One region of the Desulfovibrio simplex genome, then DNA from elsewhere that is predicted to be linked to it. Evidence: predicted binding sites of a transcription regulator. Region 1 holds the regulator's gene; each other region holds the start of a gene.

Region 1 (2,198 bases):
GCGGCGTCGGGCATACTTTTTAAGATGGTCGGAGGCTTCAAAGTTTTTGAAGGCAAAAGAGATGTTCATATAATCCTCCTTATGATGTCAGTTCCCGGCATGGAGAACTGTGGAACCCGTCTTTTGAACGACGGTGGAAATTTGATGAACCATCTTGTTTTAAAAATTTTTTGCCTCAGGCGGGCAGCGGCGCTTGTGCCGCGCCAAGGCCAAGGTCAGAAATGTTCCTTGCGTCTTGAAGACGACGGAATATCAAGGGCAGTGCGGTACTTGGCCACAGTGCGACGTGCGATGTTGACCTTAAGGTGCTCTTTCAGCATTTCGCCAATGCGTTCATCGCTCAGGGGAGACCTGGTGTCTTCGTCAGCAATGAACTTCTTGATGAGGGCTTTAACGCTCTCAGAGCCGACCTGGCTGCCGTCATCAAGCTCCAGACCGCTGTTGAAGAAAAATTTCAGTTCAAAAATGCCGTGCGGCGTCGCCACGTACTTGTTTGTTGTTATGCGGCTTACCGTGGATTCATGCATGCTGATGTCATCAGCGATATCCTTGAGAATAAGCGGTGCCAGACGCGTCACGCCATCCTCGAAAAAGGGCTGCTGGTGCCGGACGATGCTTTCCATCACTTTGTACAGGGTGCGCTGGCGCTGATAGAGGCTCTTGATGAGCCAGCTGGCCGAGCGCATTTTTTCTGTACAGTATTCTTTTTCCTTATCTGAGGATCCCTTCATGTCCATCTGGCTCAGATTGGAAAGCTGCAACTGCGGCAAGCCATCCTCGTTGAGCAGAATGACGAACTCATCGCCCATTTTGTACACAAAAACATCAGGGCTCACATAGGTTGGTTCGCCACCGCCAAAACTGGCTCCAGGCAGGGGATCAAGGCTCTGGATGATGTCCAGATATTCTTTCAGTTCCTCCATATCCAGCTTGAATTTGCGCAGCAGGGGCTTGTAGCGCTTGGCTTCAAGGTCCTCCAGGTGCGAGCGCACGAGTTCAAGCAGTATGGGGTCGCGGTCATACTTCAGGCTTTTTATCTGTACGAGCAGGCATTCACGGGCATCACGGGCGGCCACGCCCACAGGATCAAACAGTTGCACCTTTTCAAGCACCGTCTGAACTTCAGCCGTATCAGACTCCGTCATCTGTGCGATTTCTTCCAGGCTGGCGTGCAGATACCCGGCAGAAGAAAGGTTGCCGATGATGACTTCGCCTATGTCTTTTTGTGTCTCTGTGAGGGAGGAAAGACGCAACTGCCACAGCAGGTGGCCTTCGAGGGTGGGCTTGGCCGAGTAGCGCGCTTCAAGGGGCGAAATATCTTCAGCAACCTCAAACTCGCGTGGCTGCACAAGGCGGGGAGTGCTTGCGAACTCTCCCAGGTAATCTTCCCAGTCGGCATCCTTGGCCAGGTCTTGATCGTACACCTCTTCGGCGGCTTTTTCCCGCCTGTCATCGCCTGAATCTGGCGAAGTGTCATCGCCCTGGGATTCTTCAAGAAAAGGATTGTCCAGCATTTCCTGCTGCACAGTCTCGAGAAGCTCCATGCGTGAGAGCTGGAGCAGCTTGATGGCCTGCTGTAATTGCGGGGTCATCACGAGCTGCTGAGTCAGTTTTAATTGCTGTCGAAGTTCCAGTGCCATGAGCCTGTTCCGTCTTGAAAGGTCAGCAGAAAATATTTTATTTACAAGTAGTGTGCCATAGTGGCAAAAATTATGCAATAGCCAGAGGTTGCGCGACCAAAAAACAAACCAATCCGTGAGCTGGCCCAAGCTTTGCATCATTGTTTTCAAGGTGTTGGCTTCAAGAACCGCAGCTGGTCCTGAAACGGAAAAAGGGAGGTCGCCCTCCCTTCTTCCTGTCATCAAATTATGATGCGATCATGCAAGCCTTACACCTTGGCGTGCTTTTTGGCTGCCGTGATAAATTCACGGAACAGCGGATGCGCGGCCATGGGCCTGGATTTGAATTCGGGGTGGAACTGACAGCCCAAAAACCAGGGGTGGTCGGGCAGTTCCACTATCTCCACAAGGTTTCCGTCCGGTGAAGTGCCGCTGAAAACCATGCCTTTTTCCGCCAGAGCATCCCTGAATTCGTTATTGAATTCATAGCGGTGGCGGTGGCGCTCTTCAACCAGCTCTTTCTTGTACGCCTCAAACGCGCGAGAATTGGGCAGAACCTTGCACGGGTAGGATCCAAGG
Region 2 (2,198 bases), 1.8 Mb from region 1:
CCCCTCAACGCAACGCTCAAGAATGAACTGGGCCTCGCGCCAGCTCATGCCGCCGGGCGATGGCGTTCCGGTGGCGGGCATGAGGGAGGCGTCAAAGGCATCCACGTCAAAGGTGATGTAAATCCGCTGCGGAAAACCCTCGGGCAGGGGCAGCTCGGGCAGACCCACGCGGGCCATGAAATAGGCGTCATAGTGCGTGACGTTGCGCGCCTTGCGCACCTCGGCTTCCTCACGGCAGAAGTCGCGCACGCCAAACTGCACCAGCGGCAGGCCCAGGTCGGCCACAGCGCGGTGCATGACGCAGGCGTGCGAATAGGGGCTGCCCTCATAGCTTGAACGCAGATCGGCATGGGCGTCAAACTGCACGATGCCGAAGGGTTCGCCCGTGCTCTGCGCCTGTCTGGCCAGGGCGCGCAATGCGCCAAGGCTCACCGTGTGCTCGCCGCCGAGCAGCACCGGCACGGCATTGCAGGCAAGCGCCTGGGCCGTGGCAGCCTCGATACGGTCAATGACCCCTTCTACAGGGCCGCTGCAGTCCACTGGCGGCGCGGTATAAAAACCTGATTCTCCGGGGGCAAGGCCGCTTTCCCAGGCTTCAAGCTGCTGGGAAGCCGTGAGCAGAGCCTCAGGGCCGTGGGCCGTGCCAGCGCCGTAAGAGACGCTCTGCTCCAGCGGAACGGGGATAATATGAAAGGCGGCCTGATCAGGCCGGGCGGGGCTGTATTCGGATGCAAGAAAATGCTGCATGACTATCCTCAGGCTGTATGGATGAACCAAATAAAACGGCCCGCTTGGGGAGGCAGGCCGTCTTATTTGGAGGAGGCTGTCAGCAAAAGAAAGGAAGGTACTTTCTATTCTGCAATGGCCGTGCCAAGTGGGTTTAAGAAATAAGTTTCTTTAATTATGCGTAATTTATTGTAATTTATTTCAGGAACAAATCCTGTTTCGTTTAAAAACTTATACTCTCCTGCCCTGTGCCCCACGTTGCAGGCTTGCCGCTGTACAAAAAATTATCTCACGGATGCACGCCGCCAGCCCAGATTTATGGCTGTTGCGACGTTTTTACCGGCAGGCGCTCCACCAGCAGCAGGCTTTCCGCGGCCCGCTCCCTGTTGGTATCGGCAAGGGGCACCACCCGCCAGCGCCGGAGCGGCAGCGTCCGCACCCTGCTGACCAGGGCTTGCGCCTCTTCAGCGCCGCCCGCGTGGCCCTCACCGCTCAAGCCTTATTGCACCGTTTCCCTGCCGCCAGCGGTCGGGGACCCCTGTATGCTGAGAGTCAGCTTTTCCGCCAGTTCACGCGCGCCGGGGGTCTGACGCCATTCGTCAAACAGCTTGCGCCACGCGCCGAACTCCGTGAAGCCTCGGTCCAGCTGATCTTCGTGCATCTGCACCCAGGTATTGAAAAGCTGCATCTGCACCTGAAAGGTGGAGCTGTTGAAAATCATGGCCGCGCTGTCGCGCGCTATGCTCTTGCCCTCCACATGGGTGGCCACGAAGTTGCAGATGGCGCGCTGCGACATTTCAAAGGTCACTTCCTGACCGTTCATTTCATCGGCCAGGGGCAGCAGATGGGGGTAGAGTTCGGCAATGCGCTCCATACCCTTGACCGGCACGGCCATAAACAGCGGCGCTTCGCCGTCTACCGGAGCGGCATCGGGCTTTTCGCTGATAAAATAGAATCGCAGCCAGTTTTCAAACATCACCGCTTCAATCATGGAGGCTACGGCGCTCTGGAATTGGCTCTGTGGCTCAGGCATGGAAACTCCTTCACTTTTTGGCGGCGCAAGCACCCTGGCTCCAAGCGCCATCAGAACTTGGCTCACGTATTTCTGGAACAGACCATCAGACCATGCCCGGCGCAAAGACACCCTGAAAGGCGCTCATGCCGCACGGCCTAGAGAAAAATGTCGCAAGCGCCTCCATATGTACTATCCGGGCCAGCCCGCGTCAATGCGGCACGCCGTAAAGCCGGGGCGCATATCATTTTTCGGCCAGGTCAGATGCGGCCAGTGCGGATGCGGCCAGCCGTCCGCGCCGCAGGCGCAGCGCCCTGGTGCCCATAAGGCTCAAAGCCAGGGCGGCGCTTCCCGTCACCGCGCAGACTATCCCCAGAGGGACAGCGGTTCCCGGCCCGGCCAGTCCCACCAGCGGGGAGGAAAACGCCCCGAAAATAAAGGCCGCCACGCCGATCACGCC
Region 3 (2,198 bases), 1.1 Mb from region 1:
TGTTGCAGGCTTTCAAAACGCCGGCGCCATGCCGGGGCATTGGCGCCTGGCCCCGTCGGCGGCAGATGCCCGCGCGCATAGCCCTCGGCGGCCTGAATATCAAAGGGCAACCGGGCCAGCAGGGGCAAACTTTCCGCAGCGCAATACTGCTCAAGGGCCGCATCGCCGGCTTCATTGCCTGGCATGCCTGCCCGGTTCATGACAACTGCCAGGGACAGGCCAAGTTTTCTGAAGGCCGCGTGGGCCAGCTTGAAATCGTATATGCCGAAGGGCGTGGACTCCGCCACCAGAACAAGAGCGTCCGCCATACGGGCCGTGGTCATGGCCGGGCAGCTCACGCCGGGGGGCGAATCAATGAGGATATCCGGGCCGTCTGGCGCAGCAGCGCCAGCGCCGGAAGCAGAAGCCTGCTCAAGAGCGCGCAGCAGGGGCGGCGACATGGCCTCGCCTACCCGGCTTTTTCCCATAAGCAGGGCCTGCTCACGGGCAGGATTCAGGTTCCACCGGCCCCATTGCAGGCTGCCCAGTTCGCGTCGGCCCCTGCTCAGGGCTGCGGGTCCGCAAACCTCGAAACAGCCGCCGCAGCCATGACACATATCCGCGAAAATTGTGGGCTTTCCCCCCAGCATGGCAATGGCCTTGTAGGCGCATATGTCAGCGCATGCCCCACAGGCCGTGCATTTTTCCGCATCGAGTTCCGGCACGGTCAGATACACGGGTTGGGGCGCGTCCAGATCAGGATGCAGGAAAAGATGCAGGTTCGGAGCCTCCACATCGGCGTCAACTATCAGGCAGGGCCGCGGCCAGACCACGGCCAGTGAAGCCGCCACCGTGGTTTTTCCCGCGCCTCCCTTGCCGCTGGCAAATGCAATGCGCATGGCAGTCCTACTTGTTGGGCGCTGCGGCCGGGCTGACGGAGCCTTCGGTATAGCAGCGCACGGCTTCGCCCACGCTGCGGCCGTCCAGGTCCTGATACACCTGCATGCCCGCAGCCCGCAAAGCGGTGAAAGCCTTGGGACCAACGTACCCGCTGAGCACGGCGCCAACGCCCAGAGACGACAGGCGCTCGGCCGTCTGTATACCCGCGCCTTGCGCCATGACCTGAGAGGCCCCGTTATCGACATATTCCGCTGTCATGCTTTCCGTATCCACCACCACGAATCCGGCGGCACGCCCGAAACGCGGATCAACCTGGGAATCCAGACCCGGCCCTTCGCTTGAGACGGCGATTTTCATAAATTCGCTCCTTTGCGCAGCCGAGGCCGCGCCATTAGTTTTGCTCAAATGAGCATAATCTTCACGCGCCGAATGTCAAGCCAATGTGCCGGATTTTTGCGACGAAAAAAGGGCCGGTTCAGGGCCGCTTTATACTTTGTGGGGGAGGGACCCTTTTGCAAAAGGGTCTCCTCCCCCACACCCCCACCCCCTAAAACTCTTATCGTCTTTTGCTGAACTATAAGAGAGTTGCTGGTCTCAAGCAGTGACTTTTGAGGCAGCGCCTTGCTGAAACTGCGCTTGCGCCTCTGCGGCGGGCGTCTGCTCCCGCAGCCGCAGAGCAATTTCAAGCGGCAGCCGTTAGGCGACGAAGAAGCCTTACGGATGGCGACAGCATCGCTAGTTAAATCGCTCTAAGGAGTCTCTGCCCCAGATACTGATTATACGGGGGCGACACAGGCAACAAAACAAAAAAACGGCCTTTTCATGAGCATGAGTGCATGAAAAGGCCGCCGTAAATCAGAGGGCTGTTAAGCTGCCGCCCACTCAGAGCATGTACCGTTGGAATTCGACACAGAAATACCAGGAAAGGCGCTCGTGGCTCCGTTATCCGGACTGTGTCGGCACGAGATGAATTTCCTGGTATATCAAGGAGAACAAGCCTTTTATGCAGGGAGTGTACTCTGATGGTACTCGACCGGAATAAAAGGCGAAGTTCGACACAGAAATACCAGGAAAGGCGCTCGTGACGACACAGTCTAGACGAGCCCGAAGCGCAACCCGGCATAGCCCACAACCCGGCTGGTATCGCCGGATGCCGCGGCCGAAGTGTCGTAGAGGCAGAGCTCGGCCCAGGGATTTCCAAGGGCGCGCGCGGCAAACAGGGCCAGGGCCAGCGGTCCGGCCCCGCACATGGTAATGCCCTCACGCTCCACAACGGCCAGCAGACCGTCGGGATCACAGGCCAGGGCCTGCGCCAGGGC
Region 4 (2,198 bases), 290 kb from region 1:
ACGCAGGCGGGCGGCAGAGCCAGCAGGCGAGCGATATTTTTTCTGATTTCTTCGCGGTATGGCGCAAGGCGTGGCGTCTGGGCAACCACTGTCAGATCTGCGTGGCACAGGCGCACGCCTGCCTGCTGCGCCATGTCCAGAACCTGATCCAGCAGAAGCGCCGAAGAAATGTTGTCAAAACGGGGGTCTTTGTCGGGAAAGTGCTGGCCGATATCGCCGAGGCCCGCGCAGCCGAGCACGGCATCGGTAAGAGCATGGAGGAGGACATCACCGTCAGAGTGGGCCACAACCTCGGGGCCTGAGGGAATGAGAATTCCCCCCAGCCTCATGGGCCGACCACGGCCATAACGATGCACATCATAGCCCATGCCGGTACATGGACGCGGCAGGGCAGGGACATCGTGCAAAAGAGCCAGATCGTCGGGATTGGTAATTTTCACGTTGGCAGCCTCGCCTTCGACCACATGAACTTTGTGTCCCAGGGCTTCCAGCAGCGAGGCGTCATCAGTGACGCTCAAGCCTGTTTCCCGTGCATGGGCATGCGCCTGGCGCAAAAGGTCAGAAGAAAACCCCTGCGGCGTCTGAACAGCCATAAGGGCCTGACGCGGCAAGGTCCCTGTGACAAGGCCGTCAGCGACGGTCTTGATGGTGTCCGTCACGGGCAGGGCCGGAATAACCCCGCACGCGCCGCGCTGCAAAGCCTCACAGACGCTTCGCACCAGAGCGGGCGTCAGGAAGGGCCGCGCCGCATCGTGGATAAGCACATGACGGGCATCCGCGGGCAATACGGACAGGGCGTTTCGTACGGAATCCTGCCGCATTTCGCCACCGACAGCCGTAAGCCAGGGAATGCCCAGGTCTTCGGTCGCGTGGAGTTCGCGCAGGCGCTCTTCGTATTCCGCATGTCCATTTTGGGGAAAAACAAAAACAATGCCCGCCACTACCGCGCTGCGGCTCATGGCTCTGGCGGAGTGCCAGTACAGGGGCGCGCCCCGCCAGTGCAGGAACTGCTTGGCACGCCCGCCAGCGGCGGCGGCAAGGCGGCTGCCCTGCCCGGCCGCCAGAAGTATGGCCCAGGGTTTGATCTGCCCTGGGGGGGGGATGGAACTTTCAGGCATGATTGAGCCTTTGGCTGACAGTATGCGGGAGTCGGACTGTAAGCCGGGTTCTGTCACAACGGTTGCCCGTGTGTGACCGTCATTCCTCTAGGAGTGCGGTTGCCCGCACCCTCAAGCAACCTACCCGGAAGGCTGTGGCCGGGCCAGCCGCCTTCCCTATTTGGTCTTGCTCCGAACGGGGTATGCCGAGCATGCCGCGTCACCGCGGCATCTGGTGGTCTCTTACACCACCGTTTCACCCTTACCCGACCAGGGGTCGGGCGGTTTGCTTTCTGTGGCGCTGTCCGAGGGTCGCCCCTCCTGGGTGTTACCCAGCGTCCTGCCCTGTGGAGCCCGGACTTTCCTCCCCGGGTTTTCACCCGCGGCGACGGTCTGTCCGACTCCCGCAATCTGGGGCTGCATGGGCGGCAAGGTACGCCGCAAGACCGGATCGCATGATCTTAGAGCAGATTACCTTTGCGAATATACATTCTCAAAGTTCAAGGCACGCTCACTTCGGCGTTTAACCGCGCAGATAAACTGCGCTTACACCTCCGTCAGCGAACGTCTGCTCACGCAGCCGTCAGAGCAATTTAAAAGTTAAATTGCTCTAAATCTGAGCGGTCCGGTCCTGGCTCATGAGCCAAAAGTTTTAGTCGGTCAGCGTCTGTGGCTTGGGGGCGCATTGCGGCGCATCAGCCACGCTGAAGTGTTCGCACCAGAAAATGAGGCGCTGGCAGTTGGGGCAACTCAAAATCTGCTGGCCGCGCTGCAGTTCGATGAAAGACTGCGGCGGAACGGCAATGTGACAGCCAGAGCAGATGCCTTCTTTAACGGCCACAATGACGGGGTGCTCCAGGCGTTCGCGGATGAATTCATAACGCATGAAGACAGGCTGGGGAATGGCTTTGCTGACCTGGGCGCGTTTGGCATTGAGCTCGGTAAGCGCGGCGTTGCCTTTTTGCAACTTTTCTTCAAGGCCGTCACGCTTGACTTCAAGTTCGGCCTTGATGGCCATGTGGGTGAGGTCAATTTCGGCCAGCGCATCTTTCTGGAACTGCAGTTCTTCCATGAGAGTCATTTTTTCCTCTTCACGGGAGC

The links. The regulator sigma-54, encoded in region 1, starts transcription at its own class of promoters, with help from an activator protein. The targets are predictions, from matches to a motif close to CTGGCACGGNNNNTGCTT.
Region 2: the regulator sigma-54 is predicted to act here: its motif matches at 857-874, upstream of speB (agmatinase).
Region 3: the regulator sigma-54 is predicted to act here: its motif matches at 1,254-1,271, upstream of ACZ5DH_RS09940 (NifB/NifX family molybdenum-iron cluster-binding protein).
Region 4: the regulator sigma-54 is predicted to act here: its motif matches at 1,248-1,265, upstream of ispD (2-C-methyl-D-erythritol 4-phosphate cytidylyltransferase).

The regions. Positions count from the first base shown of each region.
Region 1 is NZ_AP042377.1:1,323,650-1,325,847, reverse strand. Features, by position in the region: gene hpf (ribosome hibernation-promoting factor, HPF/YfiA family) at 1-69, opposite strand, end outside; gene rpoN (RNA polymerase factor sigma-54) at 216-1,640, opposite strand; gene ACZ5DH_RS05485 (CTP synthase) at 1,889-2,198, opposite strand, start outside.
Region 2 is NZ_AP042377.1:3,171,608-3,173,805, reverse strand. Features, by position in the region: gene speB (agmatinase) at 1-747, opposite strand, end outside; gene ACZ5DH_RS12915 (MnmM family RNA methyltransferase) at 1,043-1,222, opposite strand; gene ACZ5DH_RS12910 (hypothetical protein) at 1,226-1,759, opposite strand; gene ACZ5DH_RS12905 (multidrug effflux MFS transporter) at 1,983-2,198, opposite strand, start outside.
Region 3 is NZ_AP042377.1:2,380,804-2,383,001, forward strand. Features, by position in the region: gene ACZ5DH_RS09935 (nucleotide-binding protein) at 1-878, opposite strand, end outside; gene ACZ5DH_RS09940 (NifB/NifX family molybdenum-iron cluster-binding protein) at 886-1,236, opposite strand; gene amrB (AmmeMemoRadiSam system protein B) at 1,974-2,198, opposite strand, start outside.
Region 4 is NZ_AP042377.1:1,610,647-1,612,844, reverse strand. Features, by position in the region: gene ispD (2-C-methyl-D-erythritol 4-phosphate cytidylyltransferase) at 1-1,085, opposite strand, end outside; RNA gene rnpB (RNase P RNA component class A) at 1,142-1,502, opposite strand; gene ACZ5DH_RS06515 (zinc ribbon domain-containing protein) at 1,750-2,198, opposite strand, start outside.